2 regions of the Enterococcus olivae genome follow, and region 1 is predicted to be linked to the other one. Evidence: predicted binding sites of a transcription regulator. Region 1 holds the regulator's gene; the other holds the start of a gene.
The links. The regulator NrdR, encoded in region 1, represses ribonucleotide reductase genes. The targets are predictions, from matches to a motif close to ACACNATATATNGTGT.

Region 1 (12,292 bases):
CTGCACCAAAAGTGATCACTCGATAAAAGGCAACATAAAAAGCGGTCAACATTCCGTCAATAATCCGGAACTTTTCAGAAAAGCCATGAATAATCGCTCTAATCGTCCAGCCTTCGAAGAATTGATAAGCTAGTCCTAAAAAAATGACTGCAAACAGAATCATTGGTTTCGTATCCGTCAGCTCGATCAGAATATCTGCCAAAGAGTTTTGAATCAAATAAATCATGACACCAAAAATCAGTAGCACGACCAGGATATTCATGATAAATTTCCACTTGGCACTTGGTTTCATCCTCTTCTCCTATCTATACACAAAGATCAATACGAGATCAAAAAGCACACCCAAAAGAAAACCTATTAAAAATTTTTTCTTTCTTGTTTTATGATGAAACACTCGTCGAGCAATTAGACCACCCAGTCCGCCTCCAACAAGTCCCATAAAAATTAGATTTGCTTCGGGTACACGCCATTTTTTCTTGATTGCTTGTCGTTTGTCATAGCCCATCAAAAAAAACACATACACATTTACAATGATCAAATACGACCATAAAGGATTTCTCAAAAATTCTGTCATTATTTCCTCCTACTGCTCCGTCGCTTAAAATTTATTCCCATGCAAATTTTTTTATCTTTTGGAAGAAAAAATTTCCAATCCTTCATGAACAACTTCTATTTCAACTGGTAGATCATCTGTTGGATCGCCGTCAGTACGTGTACCGATCTTTTTGTCACGGTTCAAACTTGTGATGCTTGCTTGTTTTGCTGAAAAATAAATGACACCCGGAATTTTGTGCAGCTTTCCTTTTAAGATACGAGGAATGTTATAGATAAATACATGAAAATCTAATTAGGGTATCACCACAAAATGCATCAGACCATCATCTGGATCAGCGGTTGTATCGAAGGCGGTAAAACCGCCTACCGAACCGGTCATCGTAATTGTCATCAAATGAAGTTTCCCCTGCCAGCTGTTTTCTTCTGCTTGGATCGAGACCGCATATTTTCTTTTTTTGAACAGCAACTGGAAGAAACGTTTTAAAAATGCCAATGGACCATATTTTTGTTTCTCAGTCTGACTAATGTTCGCCGCTGTATCTGCTAAAATTCCGACAGTCATGGTCGAGATCATCACGTCTTCATTAACTTTCGCAAAATCTATTTTTTGCGTTTGTTGTTTGAAAATAACTTCAAAAGCCGCTTCTGCTTCCAAAGGGATCTCTAACACACGTGCCAGATTATTGACTGTTCCTCCTGGGATCACGCCAATTTTATATTGATCAAGTGTCTCTTTGAACATCCGAACCGCATGGTGGATCGTACCGTCCCCTCCAATAACGACCAAGGTATCAATTTCATTGACATGGGCTTTTTCAAGGACATCTTCATCTTCAACATCCGGATTGGTCACCTGTAAAACGACCGCTTCGACATTTGGCTTTCCTTCAGCAGCCTGCTTGAATTTTTCAGCAATGTCTTTTCCCTCATTGTTTCCAGAAGTGTCGTTGTAAATAACCATGATTTTCATTGTTCATCCCATCCTTTCTGAATAGGAAAATCAATTTGTCTTACTTTTGAGCGTTCAATTCTGCGATTTTCACGATCACAGCAGTCGCCTGTTCCATTGTTTGGACAGAGACGTATTCAAAACGCCCATGCATATTTTCACCACCAGCAAAGATATTAGGTGTTGGGATGCCCATGTAGGAAATTTTTGAGCCATCTGTTCCACCACGAACCGCTTCGATAACCGGGGTGATTCCCAATTCAAGCATCGCTTTTTCAGCTACTTCAACGATACTCATATCTTTCTCGATGATTTCTTTCATATTGTAGTATTGATCATACATATGAACAGCGACACGTTCTTGATCAAACGCTTCATTCATTTTTTCCTGGATCGTTGTGATCATTTGTTTGCGTGCTTCAAAGGTTTCACGATCATGGTCACGAATGATGTAACTCAATTTGGCTTCTTCTGTTGTCCCATTTAATCCCATCAAATGGAAAAAGCCTTGATAGCCTTCCGTTTTTTCAGGAACTTCATCTGCTGGAAGCTGATTATGGAAATCGATCGCTAATTGCAGCGCGTTGATCATAGTATCCTTAGCAGTTCCTGGATGGACATTCTTTCCGTAAAGCGTGATCTCCGCCTGAGCGGCATTAAATGTCTCATATTGCAGTTCTCCTGCCGGTCCACCATCCATAGTGTAAGCAAAATCAACAGCGAAATCTTCGACATCAAATTTATCGGCTCCGACACCAATCTCTTCATCTGGACCGAAAGCTACCTTGATTTCACCGTGTTTGATTTCAGGATTGGCCAATAAAATCTCCATGGCCGTCATGATCTCAGCGATCCCAGCTTTGTCATCAGCACCCAATAACGTACTACCGTCTGTGGTCACTAAGGTTTGTCCTACGTAATTTTTCAAGTTAGGAAAATCATTGACAGTCAACACGTATTTTCCTGCTTGATCTAACGGAATATCAGACACACCGTCATAATTCTCTACGATTTGTGGATCAACGTCTACCGCATTAAAATCAGCCGTATCCATATGCGCAATAAAGCCGATCGATGGTACTTCATGATCAGTATTTGCAGGCAATGTGGCAACCACAAAACCATTCCCAGAATTGTAGTGTACTTCTGACAAACCAAGCTCCTCCAGCTCAGTTTTTAACGTTTGCGCAAAGGCTACCTGGGTTTGCGTAGAAGGTGTAGTTGTGCTTTCTGGATTTGAACGTGTTTCTGTTTTTACATAGCGTAAAAAACGTGGCAATAAATTTTCATACATGAATTTCGTCTCCTCTTATCTATATTGGAAAGGGTTCGTATTAGTCTCTGACGGGATAATCTCAAGATCCCATCCTTCCTCTAACTTCCACTGTTCCATTTTTTCTACAAATTTTGGTATACAAACAATCTCAATGTTATGCCCCGGGTCGATCACTGTCAACCCATTTGTCTGCATGTCATGGGCAGTATGGTAATAGACATCTCCTGTGATGTAGACATCGGCATTTGCACGTAAAGCATCCGGATAAAAATTCCCACCTGAGCCGCCACAAATCGCCACACGCTGGATCATTTTTTTAGGTTCTGTGGCCTCAATTAATCGTAGACCATCGATTCGGAAAGTTTCTTTGACCTTCTGCGCAAACTGTTCGATAGGCATTGGGTTGACTAAGTTCCCCACACGACCGATCCCATAGATCTGCGGTGGATTGTCCAAAGGCAAGATATCGAAGGCCGGTTCTTCGTAAGGATGTACCTCAAACATCGCAGCAAGCAGTTGATCCTGAATCGTTTCAGCAAACAGAACTTCAATTCGAGCCTCCTGAACCTGTTCTGCTTTATTGGCTGATCCAATGGCCGGACTGGCTTCTTCATTAGGAGTGAATCTTCCTGTTCCAATCAAAGAATAGCTAGTGTGGTGATAGTTTCCCTGTTCACCGGCGCCCGCATCCCCTAATGCTTGTCGCATCTCAGCGCTATGCTCCACTGGGACATAGACGACTAGCTTCTTGTAATGGACTGTATGAGTTTTTTTCAAATAGCTATCAACTTCTACATCCAGCATCTCACAAAACCAGTCATTCAATCCGTCTTCAATGATATCCATATTCGTATGGGCAGCATAGACCGAGATGTTGTTGCGCAGTAGGTCGATATACATTTTCGTTTGCAGATCATCCTCGGTCAAACGAGCAATGGGTCGAAAGATCGGTGGATGCTTGGCAATAATCAAATCCACCTTTTTTGCGATGGCCTCTTCGACCACCTCCGGACGAACATCCAATGTCATCATCACTCGTTGGATTTCACGGTTCAAGGTTCCAATATGCAATCCCACAGGGTCGCCTTCTTCTGCCAACCACAAAGGGCAGTATTCTTCAAAGCGGCGAATCAAGCTTTTCGCTGAAATACTCATGCCAGTACCTCCTTGATCCATTCAATCTGAGTTTGAATCTCTTCAATTTTTTCAACAGGTTTTTCTTCTGCCTTTTCCAGTTGTTGCAATACGTATTCACGAGCCTTCAATTCTCTTCGCCATTTCGCAAGAAAGACCTTACTTTTTTCCTGTAACAGTAACGGTCCAAAAAAGAGCTCTTTCTGAGAATAGTCCACTTGATCCTGTTTTTCTGCAACGAGGATCTCATAGATTTTATTGTTTTCTTCAAGGATTTCTTCGGCAATGATCGTATACTCGTTTTGGAATAACCATTCGCGCAAAGTCTTTTCCCCGACATTCGGTTGCAAAACTAAGCGTTCGGTTCCATCGATGCGTTGCTGTTGTTTCCCTGATTCAAGAATCGCTCGAATCAAGGTTCCCCCCATGCCAGCGATCGTGACAGTGTTGATCTGATCTGTTGTTTGGATCGCCTCTAAACCATCCGCCAGACGAACCTCGATCCGATCAGACAAACCGCTTTTCCTCACTTGCTTCTCCGCCGATTCAAAGGGACCTTGCACGACCTCTCCTGCAACTGCAAAAGAAATTTGTCGCTGTAGCATCAATGCTACCGGAAGATAGGCATGATCAGAACCAATATCTGCCAATCGGGCATCCTGTGGCACATAGGCGCCGACTCTAGCTAGACGCTGCGATAACTCTTGTTCATTCATTGATTAACCTCTTTCTTAAAAAAATCTCTCGAATATGACGCAAAGTCAAATTCAAGAGAATGTTCAAATCTTATGGTAATAATTTGATATCTTCTACTGAATTGCCTGCAAGTTGCGGTGGAATCGAAGCAGTCATAATGGCATGTTCCGATAAAGTAACCTGTACTCTTTGCCCGGAAGTCCATTCCTCTAAGTTTTCCACCTGTTCGCTATTCACGTTGACACCGACACCAAACTCTTTAAACGTTGCTAAAATATTATTATCTGGATCAGCCACTGTTTCGCTCTCCTGAAGGAAAATCAGACGATTTCCTGCTGAATCAGACGTATCTGTTGTTTCGTGGATCGTTCCGATAAAAATCGTCTGCACTGCGGACATCTCCTCACTAATACTGATATTGTCAGTCGTATAATTCGGTTGCTGCTCTTCCTTTGCTTCGCTACATCCGCCAAGCAACAAAAGAACACCTATCGTAAGCAGAAGTTGCTTTTTCACTCCATCACCTCTAACTGTTGCGTCGGTTACGTCCCGCCATCTGGATCTCTTTTGTCAAGTAACGCACACGTTCCATGATTCGCTTAGCCTTCAACGGTTCCTCTTCTCCGCGCTGTGTAACAGTCAAATGCTGCTCCAGCTCCAACATGGAAAAATTGGAAGTAAAGAAGGTTGGTAGTTGTTCTTGCATACGATACTGCAAAATAACACCGAAGACTTCATCACGGATCCAGCTACTCATCGAGTCAGCACCAATGTCATCGAGCATCAGGATGGGCGCTTTTTTGATTGCCTCCATTTTTTCTGATACCTGATTTTTACCGATCGCCTGTTTCATTTCAACGGCAAACGATGGGAAATGAAGCAGGGTCGAAGTGAAGCCAGCTTCTGCTAGATCTCTAGCGATCGCCCCTAGTAGATAGGTTTTTCCTACACCAAAGCTTCCAACAAGATACAAACCCTTGTGGAAGGTCTTCGAATTTTGTTTGTATGCTCTAATAAACTCAGTGGCTGCCATCAAGGCTTCACCACGACCACTTGTCATTTCATAGGTCTCAATTCTGGCTTCCTGAATATCTTTAGGCATATTCAATGCTTGGATTCGTCCACGAATCTCTTCTTGTTTTTTACGAGCCAACAGCTCTTCTGTAGGAATATAGGTCACATCTACCGAATGATAGTTCAATGTCAATTGTGGTTCATAGCCTGGCGCGATCATTGATGGATCATTTACTTCAAATTTTCGCTTCTCTTGCACGAATTCGTACAGCTTAGCGTAGCTACGTTCGATATCCTGTTGAGTCAACCGTTCTTTGTTTGCATCTAAAAAATTACGGACATCTTGATCTTGCAAGACTTCCTGCATCATTTCTTCAAAACGTGTCCGAAAATTCTTTTGATCAAGCAATCGATTCAAATTTTTGCCTACATCATCCATCAGCTTTCACCTTCTTTACTCTTTAAATATTCCTGCATACTTTTCTGCATCTTCGCCAGCATTTCTGGATCTTCGACTTCTTCTTGTGGATTATCTACCCAGTCCGGCAATGTTTCTTTACGGATCGGTTTTTGATAATTATTTGCTCTTGGTTTATTTCTAGTAGTTTTTGCTTCCTTGGACTCTTTGACTAACTGTCGAACGTGTCTGATCGCTTCTTCGGGACTGGTTATTTGCAGCTCTGACCAGTCTGTGGCGATTTTATTGACGAAATTCGCTTGTAAAGAGCTATTTTTCTGAACAGCGAGAACATAATGCATCAAGACATTGATCACACTATTCGGTAAAGGACTTCGCTCCACTAAACTTTTTAGTAGCCAGTTTTCAGAATCGGTCACAAAGCTGCGCTTCTCTTGTTTGATCGCCTGTAAAAAATCTGCCGGTGCCGTGCTCTCACTCAGCTGGATCAAACCAATATCATTCTCCGAAAAACCAGTTTGACGCAAAGTGTTGAAGCGACGTGTCTCTTCCGTCTCAGACAGGCTTTCCTGCTGTTTTTTCGGAGACGATTGCTTCATCTGGCGATTGACAAGCTTGTCCAGTTCTTTTTGACTGACTTGTCCGTCTGTTAAAGAAACGACCGAGGCCATTAGATTGACCAATTCGATTTCATCAAAACCATATAAATTTTGGTACAGCGTCAGCTTTCTTTTGAAATCTGCTGTAAAATTAGTAGGATCGATATATTTTCGTTTAGCAAAATCCATTAGAAAGTCCCAGTCGATTCGGTTGTCATCCAGTGTAAGTGCAGTATCTCCAGTTAATTGATATTCCTTTGAGACCTGTTCTAACTCGTCTTCTTTACGAGCAAAGGCTTCTTCTCTGATTGCTCCATAGACATCACTGAAACTGCTGGTGATCTCTTGATAACTCGATGTTGTAACAGCCTTTGGTTTAAATCGGCTCACCATCTGATTAAATTTGCGTTCACCAACCGCACTCCACAACAGAAAGCTGTACAGTTCATCTTGAAAGAAACTTTGAGGATGTAAGGGTTCTTCCAGCCGATAGAGAAACATTCTGCCGAATTCTGGATCGTCTTTGATGAATACAGACAACAGCCCCATCCCCTCTAAACGCTTGCGTGCCTTCAAAAAGTCTGGCAATCCCAGATTCAAAGCATTTAGCATATCGATATGGACAAATTCATTTTCATTTTTATCTTCTGAATCACCGATCAAGGCATAGTAGAGTGCCATTGCCTGTGCGCCAATAATTGGTTGATAAAGATACGATAAACCGTCGTTTCCTTCTTCGGTGAGGGGTACGCTTTTGAACACTTGATATATATGATTTGGTTGGACTTCCTCCCAAGCGGATCTCACACTAACCCCTCCTTGCTCTTAATCATTGGATTCTTTTGCTTTATCTACGATTCCTTGTAATTCTTTTAGAAAAACTGACATATCTTTGAATTGACGATAGACGCTGGCAAAACGAATATAGGCGATTTCATCTAAATTCACCAAGTCTTCCATCACGTATTCACCAATCATTGTAGAGGAAATCTCATTTTCTCCCCGTTCACGAATGCGTGCTTCCACATGGTCGACGATCTGTTCCATTTGTTCCATGGCTACTGGCCGTTTTTCTGCAGAACGAATCAAGCCTCTCAAGATCTTTTCACGATTGAATTCTTCACGAGCGCCATTTTTCTTAATAACTAACAGAGGTGTTTCTTCTAATCTTTCAAACGTTGTGAATCGAAATCCACAATTTTCACACTCTCTTCTGCGACGAATCGCGCGCCCATCATCAGCCTGACGACTATCAATAACGCGAGAATTATTATGATGACATTTTGGACAATGCATGATTCCACCTCATTTATCTAGATTTATTTTAAAATTATTCACTAATTTACCGTTAGATTAATTAAATTTCTGATTATATTATAACATGACTCGATTATTTTCTAACAGCAAGACAGTAAAAAACTCTAGAATTTTTCTAGAGTTTTTTAAGAATTTACAGTTGATTCTCCCTAACAATGATTCACTGCATAACAAAGTCTGCTTCTGTCGATCCTGAGAATATTTTACGCTTGCTCATGATTTATTTTCTATGTGAAGCGACTTTGGTTCAATGTCATTAAATTTTCCAAAAAGAAAGAAATAAAATTGCCGCTCTGTATACCAAGGAAAACTTAAAATCGTTCTGAGTAGGACTAGGTTCAAGCAGACTACCTCTGTCATTCATCTTAGCTCTTTAACACGGTAATGTCGTGTCTTGTTGTTGTGTTTTGCTGAGTGAAAAAGTTGTCTGCTTTATTCATTCGAAAGGAACTCCTGATTAACAAGTACTTATTTAGCGCAACGAAGAGAATGGCTTGAGTTGTCGCCGTGCTTAGAATTCAATGTGAATTAGTCTCAGTTATCAAGTATTGGTTACTGAGACTTTGAAGCTTGAAAGGCTTGAGACGGTAGGATCAAGCTGGTTCCACGGCTGACTCTGAGCAAGACCTTCTCGCAGTGAAGTGCAGCTAGAGCAATTCGAACGGAATTTGAAAAAACATTTCCTTTTTTAAATAAACTTCTCATTCTTCAGCCATGCTTCAACCTGATGACGCGTTTTTTCTTTAGTTCCGCGGTTGTCAAAAATGATATCGGCCCGTTTTTTCTTCTCTTCGATCGGTAACTGGCTATTGATTCGCTGCATCGCCTGTTCTTCGGTCAGCTGATCCCGCATCATCAAACGCTGTAATTGTAGCTCTTCAGAAATGTAAACGACCGCTGTTTGATCCACTTTTTTATCATACTCAGCTTCAAATAACAACGGAATATCGGCAATCACCAAAGCGGCAATTTTTTTTGCCTCCGTTAGTTGGCGAGAAATTTCCTCCTGTAAAAAAGGCGCCAATAATTCGTTCAATACCTGACGCTGTTCTGGATCGGAAAAAATGACTGCTCCTAGTTTTTTTCGGTCCAGTGTTCCATCTGCATGCAGGATTTCTTTTCCAAAAGTCTCAACGATCGCCGCTAATCCACCTTGATTTGGTTCAACGATCTCTCTAGCGACCACGTCTCCGTCCACAATAGGAAAACCATGTTCTCGAAAAATTTGCACAACGGTGCTTTTCCCGGTGGCGATTCCACCTGTGACACCTAAAATCATCGTCATTGGTTATCTTCCTCTCCATACTTGACACGTCGGGCAATAGTGAGTACCCCTTTGTGCGACTTTAATTTTGACAATCGGCGTCCCACAACGTGAACAAGGCAAACCTGTTTGTCCATAAGCATTCAAAGAAAGTTGAAATTTTCCAGCCTCACCAAGGGCATTGGCATAGGTACGAATCGTCGTTCCCCCAGCTTCGACCGCTCGTCCTAAGACATCGATGATTGCCTGATACAAACATTCCGTCTCAGCTTCATCCAACACGTTTGCTGGTGTCTCTGGATGGATCTGAGCTTCCCACAAGGCTTCATCGACATAGATGTTTCCTAGTCCAGTCACCAGCTTTTGATCTAGCAGCAAAGGCTTGATCGCTTTGGAAGACCGACGTAGCTTTTCTTGAAAAGGTGTCAGAAAAAAGACTTCCGGCACAGGTTCCGGTCCCAATTGTCGAATTCCTTTGTAAGAAAGACTTTGATCTTTTTCAGTCAAGGTCATACGTCCGAATTTTCGAACATCGTTGTAATGTAAGGATGTCCCATCTGTAAACACAAAGACAACATGCGTATGCTTGTCCAGCGTCTGGTTATCTGTCGCTGAATAAAACTCATACTTTCCTTCCATACGCAAATGCGAGATCATATCGACATCCGTTAATTTAAAAATAAGAAATTTCCCTCTTCTTTGGACATCTTCGATTGTTTGACCGATCAATAAGGTTTGAAACTGAGTCACTTCCGGTGATTCGATGATCCGTGGCCAGCGAACTGTCACCTTTTCGATCGTTTTTCCTTGTATGAGTCGAACCAATCCTTTACGTACTGTTTCAACTTCTGGTAGTTCTGGCAATTGCATTCACCTCTTTATTTTGCTTCATACCATGTTTTGCCCCAGCTGCTGTCAGTGACTAGTGGCACATGTAAAGAGACTGCTGTCTCCATGACTTCTTTCACCAATTGATCCAATTGCTTCCATTCGTTTTCTGGAACTTCAAAGACCAGCTCATCATGAACCTGTAGGAGCATCGTTGCTTCCAGCTTTTCTTCTTTCAATCGACGATCCAATTCGATCATTGCGATTTTCAAGATGTCAGCAGCACTCCCTTGGATCGGCGAATTGATTGCCGTTCTCTCAGCAAAAGAACGTAGATTATAATTACGAGAATTGATGTCTGGCAAATATCTACGACGCTGATAAAGGGTTTCTACATAGCCTTTGTCCTTTGCTTCCCGGACAACACTTTCCATATAATTTTTTACCCCTGGATAGCGGTCAAAGTACGTGTCAATATACTGCTGGGCTTCTTTTCTGGTGATTCCCAGATTCTGAGACAAACCATAATCAGAGATACCGTAGACAATCCCAAAATTGACAGCTTTGGCCTGACGGCGCATGTTCGGCGTAACATCCTCGGCTTTTTCAATCCCAAAGACACGCATCGCTGTACTTGAATGGATGTCTTGACCTTCTAGAAAAGCGTCTTTCAAATGTTCATCGTCAGAAATATGAGCCAACACTCGCAGCTCGATCTGAGAATAATCGGAAGAATAGATCAACCAATCTTGTTCTCGCGGTACAAAAGCCTCACGAATTTTCCGCCCTTCTTCCAAGCGAATCGGAATATTTTGCAGGTTAGGATCAACGGAGCTCAAGCGACCAGTTTGGGTCAAGGTTTGCACATAACGGGTATGGATCTTGCCATCTGGCTGGATCATTTTCAGCAAGCCTTCCACGTAGGTCGACTGGATCTTAGAAATTTGACGATAGGTCAAGATATCTTCCACGATCGGTGCCTGTTCTTTCAATTGTTCCAGCACATCTACAGCAGTCGAGTAACCAGTCTTTGTTTTTTTAATAACTGGCAAGCCCATTTTTTCAAAAAGAATCACTCCTAATTGTTTTGGAGAATTCAAATTGAATTCTTCACCTGCCTGCTGATAGATTGTTTGTTCGATCTCATGGAGTCTTGTGGCAAATTCACCCTTCATTTGGTTCAAACGCTGTGCATCTACACGAATACCGGTAATCTCCATCTCAGCTAAAATATCGGACAATGGAAACTCGATGTCATCAAACAATGCCGTTTGTCCTTTGTCTTCTAGTTCATCCTTTAGCTTGTCTGTCAACCAATCGATCGCTTTGATTTTTCGTGCCAAATGAGCATAAAAGACTTCTTCGTCCTCTGGCAAGCCTTTCTTTGCTCCACGTCCATAGACCGAATCATCGGACTGAACCTCCGTATAACCGTAGTGTTCTGCCACAGCTGCAATGTCGTTGCTGTTGTCATTGGTATCAAGTAAATAAGCAGCTAAAAGTACATCATAGTCCAGCCCTTGTGGACGACCAATATAACGATTCAGAACGACTTGCGTCCGTTTGGCGTCAAAGACCTTTTTCTTTTTGGCTGGATCGAATAGCCATTCCTGAAAGGCAGGATCTTCAAAAATCCCTTCATCATTACTGACGTAGATTTTTTTTCGTGTTCCCCAAGCAACCCCTACTATATCTTCAATATGGTAGTTGTCCCCAAGTATCTCTACATAAAAAGCTGTTTCGTCAGCAAACATTTCTGGAGAAGCCTTGTCCACGACTTCGAATAAAACATCTTCCATTTCTGATGCATCCTCGATCACATTTAATTTCTCCAAAAAGGTTTTGAAATTCATTTCTTTGTAAAAAGGAATAAGTTTGTCCAGATCTTTGCCTTCGTATTTTAACGTATCCAGCTCGACCTTGATTGGAGCCTCCGTATTGATCGTAGCCAATTGTTTGGAAAGGAAGGCTAAGTCACGATCATTGATCAGATTTTCCTTCATCTTGCTTTTTTTCATTTCATCGATATGTTCATAGACGCCTTCAACAGAACCATACTGATTAAGTAATTTAATCGCTGTTTTTTCACCGATCTTGGTTACTCCGGGAATGTTATCAGAAGCATCCCCCGCTAATCCTTTCATATCGATGATCTGAGGAGGAGTCAAACCATTGTATTTCTCTGCAATGTGCTCGGGTGTATAGGATTCAATGTCGCTGACCCCTTTGACTGTGATATCGA
Region 2 (12,292 bases), on a different contig from region 1:
CACTTGAATTGGAAAATCAGCGTTTGCGTGAGCATATCCGTGAATTGAACCAAGTCACTGGTACACCTTCCGAAAAGGTCAAGCAAGAACTTTCTCAATCTCGGATGAATTTGGAAAAAATCTATGAGGAAGGCTTTCATGTTTGCTACGATCTTTATGGATCGAGACGGGAGCATGACGAACCTTGTGCCTTTTGTTTAGAAGTGATCTATCGAGAAAGCGGCAATTAGTGAAAAAGACTGGCATTTTTTGTGTCCAGTCTTTTTGTTAGGAGTGAACCAGATGAAGAAACAACGGAGTTTTAAAGAACAGACTGCGGGTGTGTTGTATCTTGTTCCGACCCCAATTGGTAATTTGGAGGACATGACCTTCCGTAGTGTGAAAATTCTACAGGAAGCAGATTTGATCGCCAGTGAAGATACGCGAAATACTCAGAAACTGTTGAACCATTTTGATATTTCTGTACCGCAAAAAAGTTTGCACGAGCACAATTACAAAGAACGAATTCCTCAATTGATCGCTGAACTAGAAGCAGGGAAGACGATCGCCCAGGTCAGCGATGCTGGAATGCCTTCCATCAGTGATCCAGGCCATGAGCTAGTAGAGGCCTGTATCGAAGCAGAGCTTTCAGTCATTGCTTTGCCAGGACCGACTGCTGGTCTAACCGCTTTGATCGCTTCCGGTCTGCCCCCTCAACCCAATTATTTCTATGGTTTTTTGGCGCGTAAGAAAAAAGAGCAGCTGCAGGAATTAGAGGAACTGAGATATCAAAAAGCAACGATGATCTTTTACGAATCCCCGTATCGCTTAGGTGCAACGATTCGAAATATGATCGAAATTTTTGGTTCGGAACGTCAGGCGGTCATCTGTCGAGAATTGACCAAAATCCATGAGGAGTATTTGAGAGGCAGTTTGCAGGAACTAAGTGACTACCTTGAAGAGCAAACGATCAAAGGAGAATGCTGTCTGATGGTTGCTGGAACAACGGAAGAGGCTCCGCAAGAAGAGATTGAAGGTAGCTTGATCGAACAAGTCGAAGCCTTACTAGAAGAAGGTATGAAGCCAAATACAGCAATCAAAGAAGTTGCTAAAAGAAACGGTTTGAAAAAACAAGAGGTCTACAAAGAATACCATGGATTGAGTGAGTAAAGTTGAATGTAAATTTTTACGCCAAGCGATGTTGATTGCTTGGTTTTTTTATTTTGAGGGCAGAAGTATATCCTGAAAGCGCTATTGTAGTAAGCAAGGGAGAACTTGCTTCTTGTAGAGTAAGCATGATACTATGACTTTAATAAAATTACGGATAAAAGTTGATAGATGGACAAGTATCAGATATTCAAGAGAAGTTTGTAAGGAGGTGGAAAAGTTGTTTGGCTTACACGAGGATATTCGATTGAAAAGGGATATTTTAGAGGTATTAGATACAGCATCGGATTTTTTAACCTATACAGAAATTAGAGATATATTGAAGTACCCTGCCTTTAATCGCGTCAAAAAAACCTGTAAAGAATTGCAAGCAGAATTTGATCGATTGTTTACCAAAGAGGAAGTAGAGTTTATTATAAAAATCTCTGAAGGCGTCAAAATCAATCGTTACAGTACGACGATTCATCGTTTAGTCGAGGATATGCTGGCAAAGGATTTTGTCTATGATCTTGTTGATAGACTCTTGAAACAACGTTGTCTCTCAACGGAGGAGTATCTAGAAAAAAATTACCTTTCAAGGTCGACACTGTATAATCGTATCAAAAAGCTCAATCATACCTTGGAACAGTTTGGTCTGCATATTTCTCTATCAAACCAGATTCGTTTAAAAGGAGAGGAAAGCTCTATTCGTATTTGTTCCTTTGTTTTGATTTTTCTTAGCCGTCGCAGATTAAGCAGAGCCTTCAACAAGGATGAAGTAAAAGTAATCCTTGAACAGACCCAAAAAATCGTGGGCTATTTAGACATTCCTGTCACCGAGAGTCAGCTACAGGTTCTGTCCATTTTTACCTTTGTGATACACTACAATGTAGTCAGAAATCCCTTGTCAGAAGAGGAGTCGTTTCGACAATATTCAAGGTATTTTTCTTATAAAGAAAAACCGGTATTTCTTGAGTCTTGGACATCGTTAGACTGGGAATTCTATCTCTATTTCATCTATGTTTCTAACTATTTGAATCCTATATATGATGAGAAGTTTATCCAATCTACCAAGTGTTTTTTTGAAGAAGAAGCTAGAGGCTGGATCGATCAATTTGAACACGACTTCTTTTATTTATCAGACTCTGACAAACAGAGAGCGAGTATCACTTTGGAGAAACAATTCCTTTTGCTACAGACAGTGATGCTTAATGAAGATGTGTTAGGTAACTTCAAGACATTTGATGAGCATCACGTAGCCCAAGTATTCTATGAACTCACGGAGCGTTTTCAGGTTTTTTGGACAGCAATTTCATCAAAATTGCCGCTTTACGAAATGTCTCCTTACTCACGAAACATCTCACTTTTGTTGATGTTTAGCTTAACGAATTTTAACTTTCTTTTGCCAGTGATTCGTCTCTACATTAATTCGGACGGTAACTATTTGCACCGTGAATATATGCAGTCTGTACTCAAGAAAAAACTGACTGATTTTGAGTTGATCTTTGTCAAAAAAATTGAGGAAGCAGATTTGATTATTAGTACATTCGATGAATTAACGCCACTGTCTCATCAGAAAACAATTATCGTTCGAGCGACTTTTCCTCCGAATGATGTAGAGGCGATCAGAGTGACCGCCAGCAAAATCGTAAGTAAAAATAGAAAGAGATCTGAACCAGATGGTCAAGAAGAAAAATAGAGACTTCAATCAAACTGTGACAAACATTCAGCCGGTGTTTTACCATATGAATGTTTGTCACAGTTTTTTTATCACTAAATAAGATGGAACGAGGTGCTGGGGAATTGTTTTTTGATTATTTGATCGATCTTATCCAGATCATCATTGGTCAATTGGACATTGATCCGTACGAAAGACTGAGGAGCATAGTCTTCAATTTCTAAAAAATCAATCGTACTAATGATCAGATCCGCTTCTTGGATCTCTTCGACAAATAATAGCTCATACTGATTAGAGAAAAAGAGCTGTAGCCGATTCTTGATATAATTGAAGTATAGGTCTGTCAAATCAGTGTAAAAATAAATCTTTCGTTTCGGAAGAAAGTCTTGCGGGGGGAGTAAGGAGAAGCACAGTAACAAACTGTTTATTTTGAAAGAATCGTCTGCTAATACAGTATTCCGTTGAGAAAATTCCTGCCAAAAATGAGCAAAATGGTTCATGTAATGAGGATAGGCATCGGTCAAGTAGTTTAAATCAACGACGGGAAACACTTCAGCCATTAGTTTGTTGACTGGGAAAATGAGTGTCGACAGGTATTTTTTGACTGCTTTTTCTTTTAGAAAAACGGCAAATCGTTGATCAAAAATAGTAAAATGTTTTTCAAATAAATCGATCCAGAGCTTTGTTTCAGCATCGATCAAGGTTGAATGAAAATGCTCGGTTTGGATAGGCAGATAGAAGCGAGAAAAATCATCCGTAAATATCACGAGTAGGAAAAATTCCCAGTCTTTTTTTGTCCAGTCAGGTAAAAATGCTGGTTTCTCAGGAAAGCTAAGCTGCCGAAAAAATTTTTTTTGATAGGGAAAAAAATAAATATGCTCCTCTTTTTCGATGGGAGATTGGTTGACACTAAAGAAAATCGCTAAGATCTCTCGTTGAGCTTCAAGTAGCTCCAATTTTAAATACTGACCGATTGCATCGATTATTTGTAGGGTATTGTCTTTTTGAAAAAGCCAAGGAATTTTAGAAAATTGTCGATGGACAACAAACAGAAACACGAAAGCAAAACTTCTGATCTTGGCTTCTGTACCTTGGATCTGAATGTTTTCTAAAAGAGAAATATGCAAATCATATGGATTCAAGTGAGTATTGAGTTCTTTGGTTTTTTCTTTCAGCTCCGAAACACTTATAAAATGTTTTTTACAAAAATCAATGGTCGACAGTTCTTCTCTTAAGAGGACCGAGCAATAAATAGTATAGGCTAGATCATGAGAGAAAAGATAGTCAAATACAGGCTGTAGCTGCGAGAGTGACTGGTGCTTTAGCTTGATTCCGCGAGCCCTGTTGATCGATAGTTCGATTTCACCTTGTGGATAACAGTGGGCAATGTCTTTTTGTAATTCTCTGCACAGTCTTTTGATAGATTCAACACTGGAAGCATTCAGCAGCTCCATTAATTTTTGAACAGAAATAAAATCAGAGCGATCCTCCAGAATGTATAACACTTGTTGCTTTGTCCATGTAGAAGCGTCTAATCCAAACATTTGATCCACCTCCGATGTAGTACTAGGTACTTTATTTGCCTAAGCATACCACAAAACAAATAGAATAGAAAAACAGGAGATGTTTTAAACTTCGAATTTCATGATGCTTCGAATTTAAGAGGATGTTTATGGTTATCTAAAGCCAGATCTTTTTTGATTTCTCAAACTTGAAGGGGAACGCTCGTTTGTATATAATAAAGGAGAGGTGAGAGCGATGACTGGGCTGCGGTTTCCATTAAAAAATGATCTATCCCGAAAAATTATTCATATTGACATGGATGCTTTTTTTGCTTCAGTCGAAGAACGAGACAATCCGGAGCTTGCCAAGCATCCGTTAGTGATTGCTCGTCATCCTAGTGATACTGGGGGCAGAGGAGTGGTCACAACAGCCAATTATTTGGCAAGAAAATACGGAATCCATTCGGCGATGAGTGCGCAAAAAGCGTATGAGCTTTGTCCTCATGCGGTCTTCGTTCCCGGCAATCATCAAAAATATCGGGAAATCTCACAAAAAGTGCGTGAAATTTTTCAACGTTATACAGAACTGATTGAACCTGTTTCGATTGATGAAGCGTATTTGGATGTAACAGAAAATAAGATCAACAGCAAATCTGCGATGAAAATCGCCAAGATGATTCAGCATGATATTTGGCAGGAGTTACAGCTGACTTGTTCAGCAGGAGTTAGCTACAATAAGTTTTTAGCGAAATTGGGTTCGGATTTTCAAAAACCTCGTGGCTTGACAGTGATCACACCAAATGAAGCTGTCTCATTTTTGAAAGCTTTGCCAATCGAAAAATTTCATGGGGTAGGCAAAAAAACCGTGCCTAGGATGCACGAATTAGGAATTTTTACTGGCGCAGACCTCTATGAAAAAAGTGAGATGGAGCTGATGCAGCACTTTGGAAAAATGGGCTACTCTCTTTATCGCAAAGTAAGAGGGATTCATAATTCACCTGTAAGTGTGACCAGAGAGAGAAAATCGGTCGGAAAAGAGCATACCTATGGTCATCCGCTAACAACGGAAGATGCCTGCTTGACACAGCTGAGAAGATTGTCAGAAGAAGTGGAAACTGCTTTGAAGCGGACGCAGAAGCATGGAAAAACCATTGTACTGAAAATCCGTTATGCCGATTATACGACAGTCACCAAGCGTGTGACATTAAGAGAATACATCCATAAAAAAGAAGCAATTTTCTCACAAGCTAGTTTGATTTGGGAAGAGATCATGGGTATTGAAAAAGGGATTCGTTTACTTGGCGTGACCGTCACCAATCTTGATCCACTGACCTACGAGAATATTGTTTTACCTTTATGGGAGACAGGTGATCCTTATCAAAGTAGTTAAGCCATGCTCGTCATAAAGCGTCAATAAATGAACAAATAAACCGCCCAAAAGAGTGTAATTGTACGCCTCTTTTGGGTGGTTTGCTAATTTCTATATTTACTTGGCAGTTCATCTGAACGATGTTGCGCTTAAATCAAGGTTTGTTTATCGATTTGTTCGTACTGTCTTTCGGTGTCTACGCATTTTTCCCAGATGATGGCCTGCCCGGCTTCCAGCGATTTGGGTACATCTAGAATCCGTTGGTTACTACTGCCCCGAAACTGAAGATTCAAGTTGCGTTTGCTTAATTCAAAACGTCCATCGACCAAAATATCGATCGTGTGAAGTAGCTCCAGCTTGTCTTCTGTTTCTAGCAATAATTCTTCAAAGGTATAACCGGACCAGCTCCAAATATCTTTTGTTTGTCCAAAGGTAGCTCGTACTCGACGAACCAGCTGGAGGCAAACTTCGGTATTGAGAAAAGGTTCACCGCCTAAAAGTGTCAGTCCTTGAACATAATCATGGCTGAGATCTTCGATGATCTGATCTTCCAGCTCTTGTGTGTAGGGGGTACCGTAGCGAAAATTTTGGATGGCTTTGTTAAAACAGCCCTCGCAAGCAAACAGACAGCCACTGACATAGAGACTGTTGCGAACTCCTTCGCCGTCTACAAACATAAAAGGTTTGTAGTCGGCGATTTTTTTGTGACTGTATTCCTCGCTTTGCCATTCTTGTGGACTTGGATTTCTCAAGAGAATCACTTCCTGTATTTATTTCATATGTTTGACCCGAGATGAGATCTCCTTGTGACGTCCATGGACCATTGGACGAGCTTGTGGATTACCTAAATAACCACATGTTCGTTTGACAACATCACAAGTTTTTGGATCGTGATTGCCACACTGTGGACATTCGAATCCTCGTTCTGTTGGGGTGAAATCTCCTTCGAATCCGCATCCATAACAGTGATCGATCGGTGTATTGGTTCCTAGATAGCCGACACGATCATAAGAGTAGTCCCAGACAGCTTCCAAGGCTTTTGGATTTTGCTGCAAAATCGGGTACTCGCAGTAATGGATGAATCCGCCACTACAGTAAGCAGGATAATCTTTTTCAAAGTCGAGCTTTTCAAAAGGTGTTGGATTCTTACGTACGTCATAGTGGAAACTGTTTGTATAGTAATCTTTATCAGTAATGTTCTCGACTAGACCGAACTTTTCAGTGTCTAGACGACAGAAGCGGTCGGTTAGACTTTCGCTTGGGGTAGAGTAAACACTAAAATGATAATCATACTGATTGGCCCAGTTGTCGGCATTCCTTTTCATCAAACGCAGGATAGCCATGGTGAATTCTTTCGCTTCAGGATCTTTTTCCCATTCGCCACCGTAAAAGGCAGCAGCGACTTCATAAAGACCGATGTATCCCAGAGAAATGGTTGCTCGGCGATGTTTGAAGAGTTCATCGACAGCATCTTGACGGTTCAAACGTTTCCCAAATGCACCATACATATAAAGGATTGGTGCGTTGGCTGGTGTTGCTTCCTTGCAGCGTTCCACTCGGTAAACCAAGGCGTCTTTGACGATCTCCAAACGATCCGCCAACAGATTCCAGAATTTTTCTTTCTTGCCTTCTGACTCCAAAGCGATCCGAGGAAGATTCAATGTTACGACTCCTAGATTCATCCGACCAGCATTGATTTCCTCACCCTGTTCATTTTTCCAGCCTTGTAGGAAGGAGCGACAGCCCATTGGCACCTTGAAGCTACCAGTCAGTTCAATGATCTTGTCGTAATTTAGAATATCTGGATACATCCGTTTAGTGGCACATTCCAGTGCTAGCTGTTTAATATCATAATTAGGGTCGCCTGCTTCTAAATTCAAGCCACGTTTGATGGTAAAGATCAATTTTGGAAAGATCGCTGTGCGGTGCTCACTGCCTAAGCCGTTGATCCGGTTTTGCAGGATCGCTTTTTGGATCTCACGTTCAAACCAATTGGTCCCCAATCCAAACCCTAGAGAGGTGAAAGGTGTTTGACCATTGGAAGTAAACAAGGTATTGATTTCGTACTCCAAACTTTGCATGGCATCGAAAATATCTTTCTTCGTTTTTTTGCGGGCAAAGGCTTCTTGGCGTTCCTGACCATCAATCCATTCTTTGGCATCTGCTAGATGCTTTTCATAATTACGTTTGGCAAAAGGTGCTAACAGCTCATCGATTCGGTCTGCCGAGCAGCCGCCGTATTGACTAGAAGCCACATTGGCAATGATCTGCGAGATTTGAGCCGTAGCTGTTTGAATCGAACGAGGAGCTTCCACTTCGGCGTTGCCCATTTTGAAGCCTTCGTTCAACATTTTCTTAAAATCAATCAGACAGCAATTAGTCATCGGAGCATAAGGATGATAGTCCAGATCATGATAATGGATATCTCCTTTTTGATGGGCATTGGCTACATGTGGAGGCAGCATCTTCAGACCAATCGACTTGCCGACGATCCCTGCAGTCAAGTCACGTTGTGTATTAAAGACGTTACTGTCTTTGTTAGCATTCTCATTGACGACCGTCTGATCTTTTTGCATCAGTTTCTCGATCGTAAAGTTGATATCAGTTGCTTGACTGCGCGCAAAATCACGTTGTGTGCGGTAACGAATATATTCCTCCGCCAAAGCATATTCATGATGTTGCAATAGAATGTGTTCTACGATGTTTTGGATCTCATAGATCTTGATGTTGTCAGAAAAACGATCAGAGATCTCCTGGTTGACTTTTTCCACGATGGTTGACAACAAACTATAGTCAAGCGGGGACAATTCTCCTTGTATTTGAATTTTTGCTTTTGCTAATGCGTCATAAATTTTCTGGTCATCAAAATCAACGGTTCGTCCATCACGTTTGATGATTTTGATAAGTGTCAATTTTGAAGAAAGAAAAGATTGTTCATCTTTTATCTTAGGCTCCATCATTATGATCTCCTCCTTGCGTTTAATCCTATTTATCATAAACTAAAAAATAGACTTTTTCAACTACATATAGTGAGTAAATATTTTATATACACTATATATAGTAATTATTCATCGATTAGTTTCGTGGAGATCTGTATTTTATCAAAGTTTGCGATTGTTTTTCTTTACACAAAATGTATAAAAATTTTTGTTTTTGAGAGATCGTTTGTTTTTAGTGAAAGCTAAAAAAATATGCTAAGATACTAGAGAGAAAAGAGGCGAGGATAAATGGTAAAAATAATCGATGTGAAGCATCTGACTAAAGCTTATGGGACACATTTGAATCAAACAAAAGTCTTGGACAACCTGTCTTTTAGTGTAGACAAAGGCGAATTTGTTGGCATCATGGGTCCAAGTGGTGCCGGGAAAACAACCTTGATGAACATTCTGTCTTCCATTAGCCTGCCAACGATGGGCTCTGTTTACATTGGTGGACAGGACATCACTCGTTTGAAAGAAAAAGAACTGAGTGATTTTCGCCGAAAGAAAATTGGTTTTATTTTTCAAGATTTTAATTTGTTGGATACATTGACAACAAAAGATAATATTTTATTGCCTTTGGCGATCGACAAGCTACCGATTGAAGAAATGGAGAACCGTGTCAAACGAGTCGCTGAGCTATTAGGTATCTCTTATCTGATGGATCGCTATCCCGATGAGCTGTCAGTAGGGCAGAAACAGCGAGTTGCTGCTGGACGAGCGATGGTTGTTCAGCCGGAAGTGATTTTTGCCGATGAGCCGACAGGGTCGCTGGATTCCAAATCTGCTGCTGAGCTGCTACGCTATTTGGCAGAGCTTAATCTGCATCAGGAAACGACGATCCTGATGGTGACCCATGATCCCTTCACGGCAAGCTATTGCAATCGGATCTTGTTTATCAAAGATGGCGTTTTTTTCGCCGAGGTCGTTCGGCGAGGCTCACGCAAAGAATTCTTTGAGCAGGTCATCGACATGCAGGCGACGATTGGGGGAGGCGGTCGAACCAATGCTTTTTAAAATCATTTGGCGAAGTTTTTTACGTCAAACACGCAATTATATCGTTTATTTTTTATGTATGATGACGTCAGTGATGATTTTTTATTCCTTCAGTGCCATGACCTATGATCAGCCTTTGACTCGCCGAGCGAGGCAAGATATCCAGATCGAGGGAGTACTGACATTAGGAAACATTGTTGTAGCAGTCGTCATTCTGATCTTTATGCTGAGTGCAAATCAGTTTTTCGTCCAGCAACGCCAGAAGGAAATCGGGTTGTACCAGCTTTTTGGCTTGAGAAAATCACGGATCTTGTATCAATTTCTCGTTGAAGCAGTGGTCTTGAATATTGTGTCACTGATCGTGGGGATCTTGATGGGCATGGTCTTCTCTAAATTTTTTGCCATGATTTTGATCAAAGCGATGGCACTGGATATCAATAGCCGCTTTTTCATTTCCTGGCCGTCGATCGTGACAACGGTTGTGATGTTTTTGATTGCTTTGGGTTTTATCTCTGTTCAAAACATGCTACTGATCTGGCAGAAGCAGCTGATCGAATTGTTCACACAGAAAAATGATTTTTCTAGTCGTCGTTTACGCATGCACTGGTCAGCCTATTTTACTGCAGGTTTAAGTATTCTGTTGATTGGTACTGGCTATTATATTGCAGTAAATTTCAATGAAGTATTAGGCAAATATATTCAAGAGACTGGTGATTCATCCGCTTTTTTATGGATTCCCTTGTTGATCTTTGCCTTATGTGTCTTTGGCACCTACTTGTTTTTTGGTCAAGGGCTTCAAGTATTGCTATTTTTAATAGGAAAGTGGCGGAAGTATAGCTATCGTCAGTTACGCTTCTTTGTTTTGAATGATACGCGGAAACTATTGCAAAAAAGCTGGCGTACACTGTCTTTGATCTCAGTGATCGTCGGGATCGCCATTTCCATGATCGGTGGGGCGCTGGGTGTTTTTGCCGTCACCTTTCGCATGATGGAATTGAACTACCCCGTTGATTTTCAGGTTACAAGCGAATCTGCCTATCGTTTGGAGCAGCTGATCCAAAGAAATGGGGGCACTCTTTCTCAGAAGCTGGTTTTACCCCTCAAAGTAACTGGAGCACAGGCACTTCGTCGCAATGAATTGGCGGAACAGGAATTTTACTCAGACATCAGTGTGGTAGATATTCTTTCAGAAAAAGAATACCAACGGCTGCGCCATATTCTGCCGGAAAGTCCAGAGGTAGCTATCCAGGATTCTAACGGAGCGGTACTGTTCAATCCGATGTACAGCTTGAACAACGAGCTAGTCTCTTATCAAAAAAAGATCTCTTTGACGAAGGATCTTGAGCTTGATGTGGAACAATCTTATCCAGATTTTATTGGCGATAATTTGCTGCGTTACGGGACGCTTTTACTGGTCGTCAAAGAAGAGATTTACGAACAGATCGAGGGACTAGATTATCAAATCGTCTACATGAATGCACACGGTTATAATCAGGAAAGATTCCAGCAAAATTATGTCACACAGTTTCCAACAGAGTGGGGCAACGAGATCTCTTATCATTATGTATACCAGAATGGGCAGCTCCACGGAGAGCTCGAAACTTCGTTATCTGAGGAAAACAAGCAGCTAGAAGATTGGCATAGTATATCCCGTTTGAATCAAAGTAGCCGTTATCCCAACGTCCGTTCTGCTCGTCGACAAGGAGGAATCTTCCTATATGTAGCGCTTTTTGTCGGGATGATCGTCTTGATCACAACTGCTAGTTCCTTGATGGTTAGGCAATTTTTCCAGGCGGGTCGAGAAAAGAAGAAGTATCAGCTATTGCAGCAAATGGGGATTCCGAAGCAAAACCTACATCGTACCGTTTATCGGCAAAACGCCTGGATCTTTTTCCCACCCATGTTGATTGCGATCAGTCATGGAAGTTTTGCGATTTATATGCTAACACAGTTGGTTCAAGATACGAGTTACTGGATCGCCTATCTGTTTTGCTTTATTACCCTTTTTATATTTACAGCTGCCTATTTTTTGACAACTACCTTTTATTTGAGGATCGTTGAGGAGAAGTAAAACCGGTCACTGATCGGTTTTTTTTCTGTGTTTTTTAAGTCAGAATGGTATACTTAATAGGTAATTCAGAATTGAAGGAGCGTTTGTCTATGTTAGAAAAAAATGAAGAGCAGCTACTGATTGATCTGACTTCTGCTCGGGGAGTCCCAGGAAACGAAGAAGAAGTTCGCGAGGTTTTCAAAAAATATGCCAAAGAACATGCGGAGGATGTCTTTTTCGATGGCTTGGGGAGCGTAATTGCCAAGCATTCAGGTGAAGGCGGTGGTCCGAAAGTCTTTATTTCTGGTCATATGGATGAAGTAGGCTTCATGGTAACGAAAATTACTGAAAAAGGTTTTATTGAATTTCAGACACTCGGTGGTTGGTGGGGCCAAGTAATGTTGGCGCAGCAAGTGGAGATCAAAACCCAAGCTGAAAAAATCATCCATGGTGTAATAGGTTCGAAACCCCCACATGTGTTGAGCATGGAAGCCCGCAAAAAACCCTACGATGTCAAAGAGATGTTTATAGATATCGGTGCTTCTAGTGAAGAAGAAGCCAAGTCTTGGGGGATTCGTCCGGGAGACATGATAA

Region 2: nrdD (anaerobic ribonucleoside-triphosphate reductase) is a predicted target of NrdR. The motif match lies at 8,723-8,738, and genes of this name have one in related genera.

What each region holds. Positions count from the first base shown of each region.
Region 1 covers NZ_JBSMVT010000005.1:48,227-60,518, reverse strand. The annotation lists gene ACWODM_RS05330 (lysylphosphatidylglycerol synthase transmembrane domain-containing protein) at 1-292, opposite strand, end outside; gene ACWODM_RS05325 (DUF1294 domain-containing protein) at 302-574, opposite strand; partial or broken gene ACWODM_RS05320 (diacylglycerol/lipid kinase family protein) at 626-1,525, opposite strand; gene pepT (peptidase T) at 1,566-2,798, opposite strand; gene ACWODM_RS05310 (Nif3-like dinuclear metal center hexameric protein) at 2,814-3,935, opposite strand; gene ACWODM_RS05305 (tRNA (adenine(22)-N(1))-methyltransferase) at 3,932-4,630, opposite strand; gene ACWODM_RS05300 (hypothetical protein) at 4,701-5,126, opposite strand; gene dnaI (primosomal protein DnaI) at 5,137-6,063, opposite strand; gene ACWODM_RS05290 (replication initiation and membrane attachment family protein) at 6,063-7,448, opposite strand; gene nrdR (transcriptional regulator NrdR) at 7,467-7,937, opposite strand; gene coaE (dephospho-CoA kinase) at 8,647-9,243, opposite strand; gene mutM (DNA-formamidopyrimidine glycosylase) at 9,247-10,086, opposite strand; gene polA (DNA polymerase I) at 10,101-12,292, opposite strand, start outside.
Region 2 covers NZ_JBSMVT010000002.1:126,702-138,993, reverse strand. The annotation lists gene ACWODM_RS02835 (DNA replication initiation control protein YabA) at 1-230, shown strand, start outside; gene rsmI (16S rRNA (cytidine(1402)-2'-O)-methyltransferase) at 283-1,149, shown strand; gene ACWODM_RS02825 (helix-turn-helix domain-containing protein) at 1,367-2,824, shown strand; gene ACWODM_RS02820 (helix-turn-helix domain-containing protein) at 2,899-4,347, opposite strand; gene dinB (DNA polymerase IV) at 4,562-5,695, shown strand; gene nrdG (anaerobic ribonucleoside-triphosphate reductase activating protein) at 5,824-6,426, opposite strand; gene nrdD (anaerobic ribonucleoside-triphosphate reductase) at 6,445-8,634, opposite strand; gene ACWODM_RS02800 (ABC transporter ATP-binding protein) at 8,902-9,669, shown strand; gene ACWODM_RS02795 (FtsX-like permease family protein) at 9,659-11,719, shown strand; gene ACWODM_RS02790 (M42 family metallopeptidase) at 11,809-12,292, shown strand, end outside.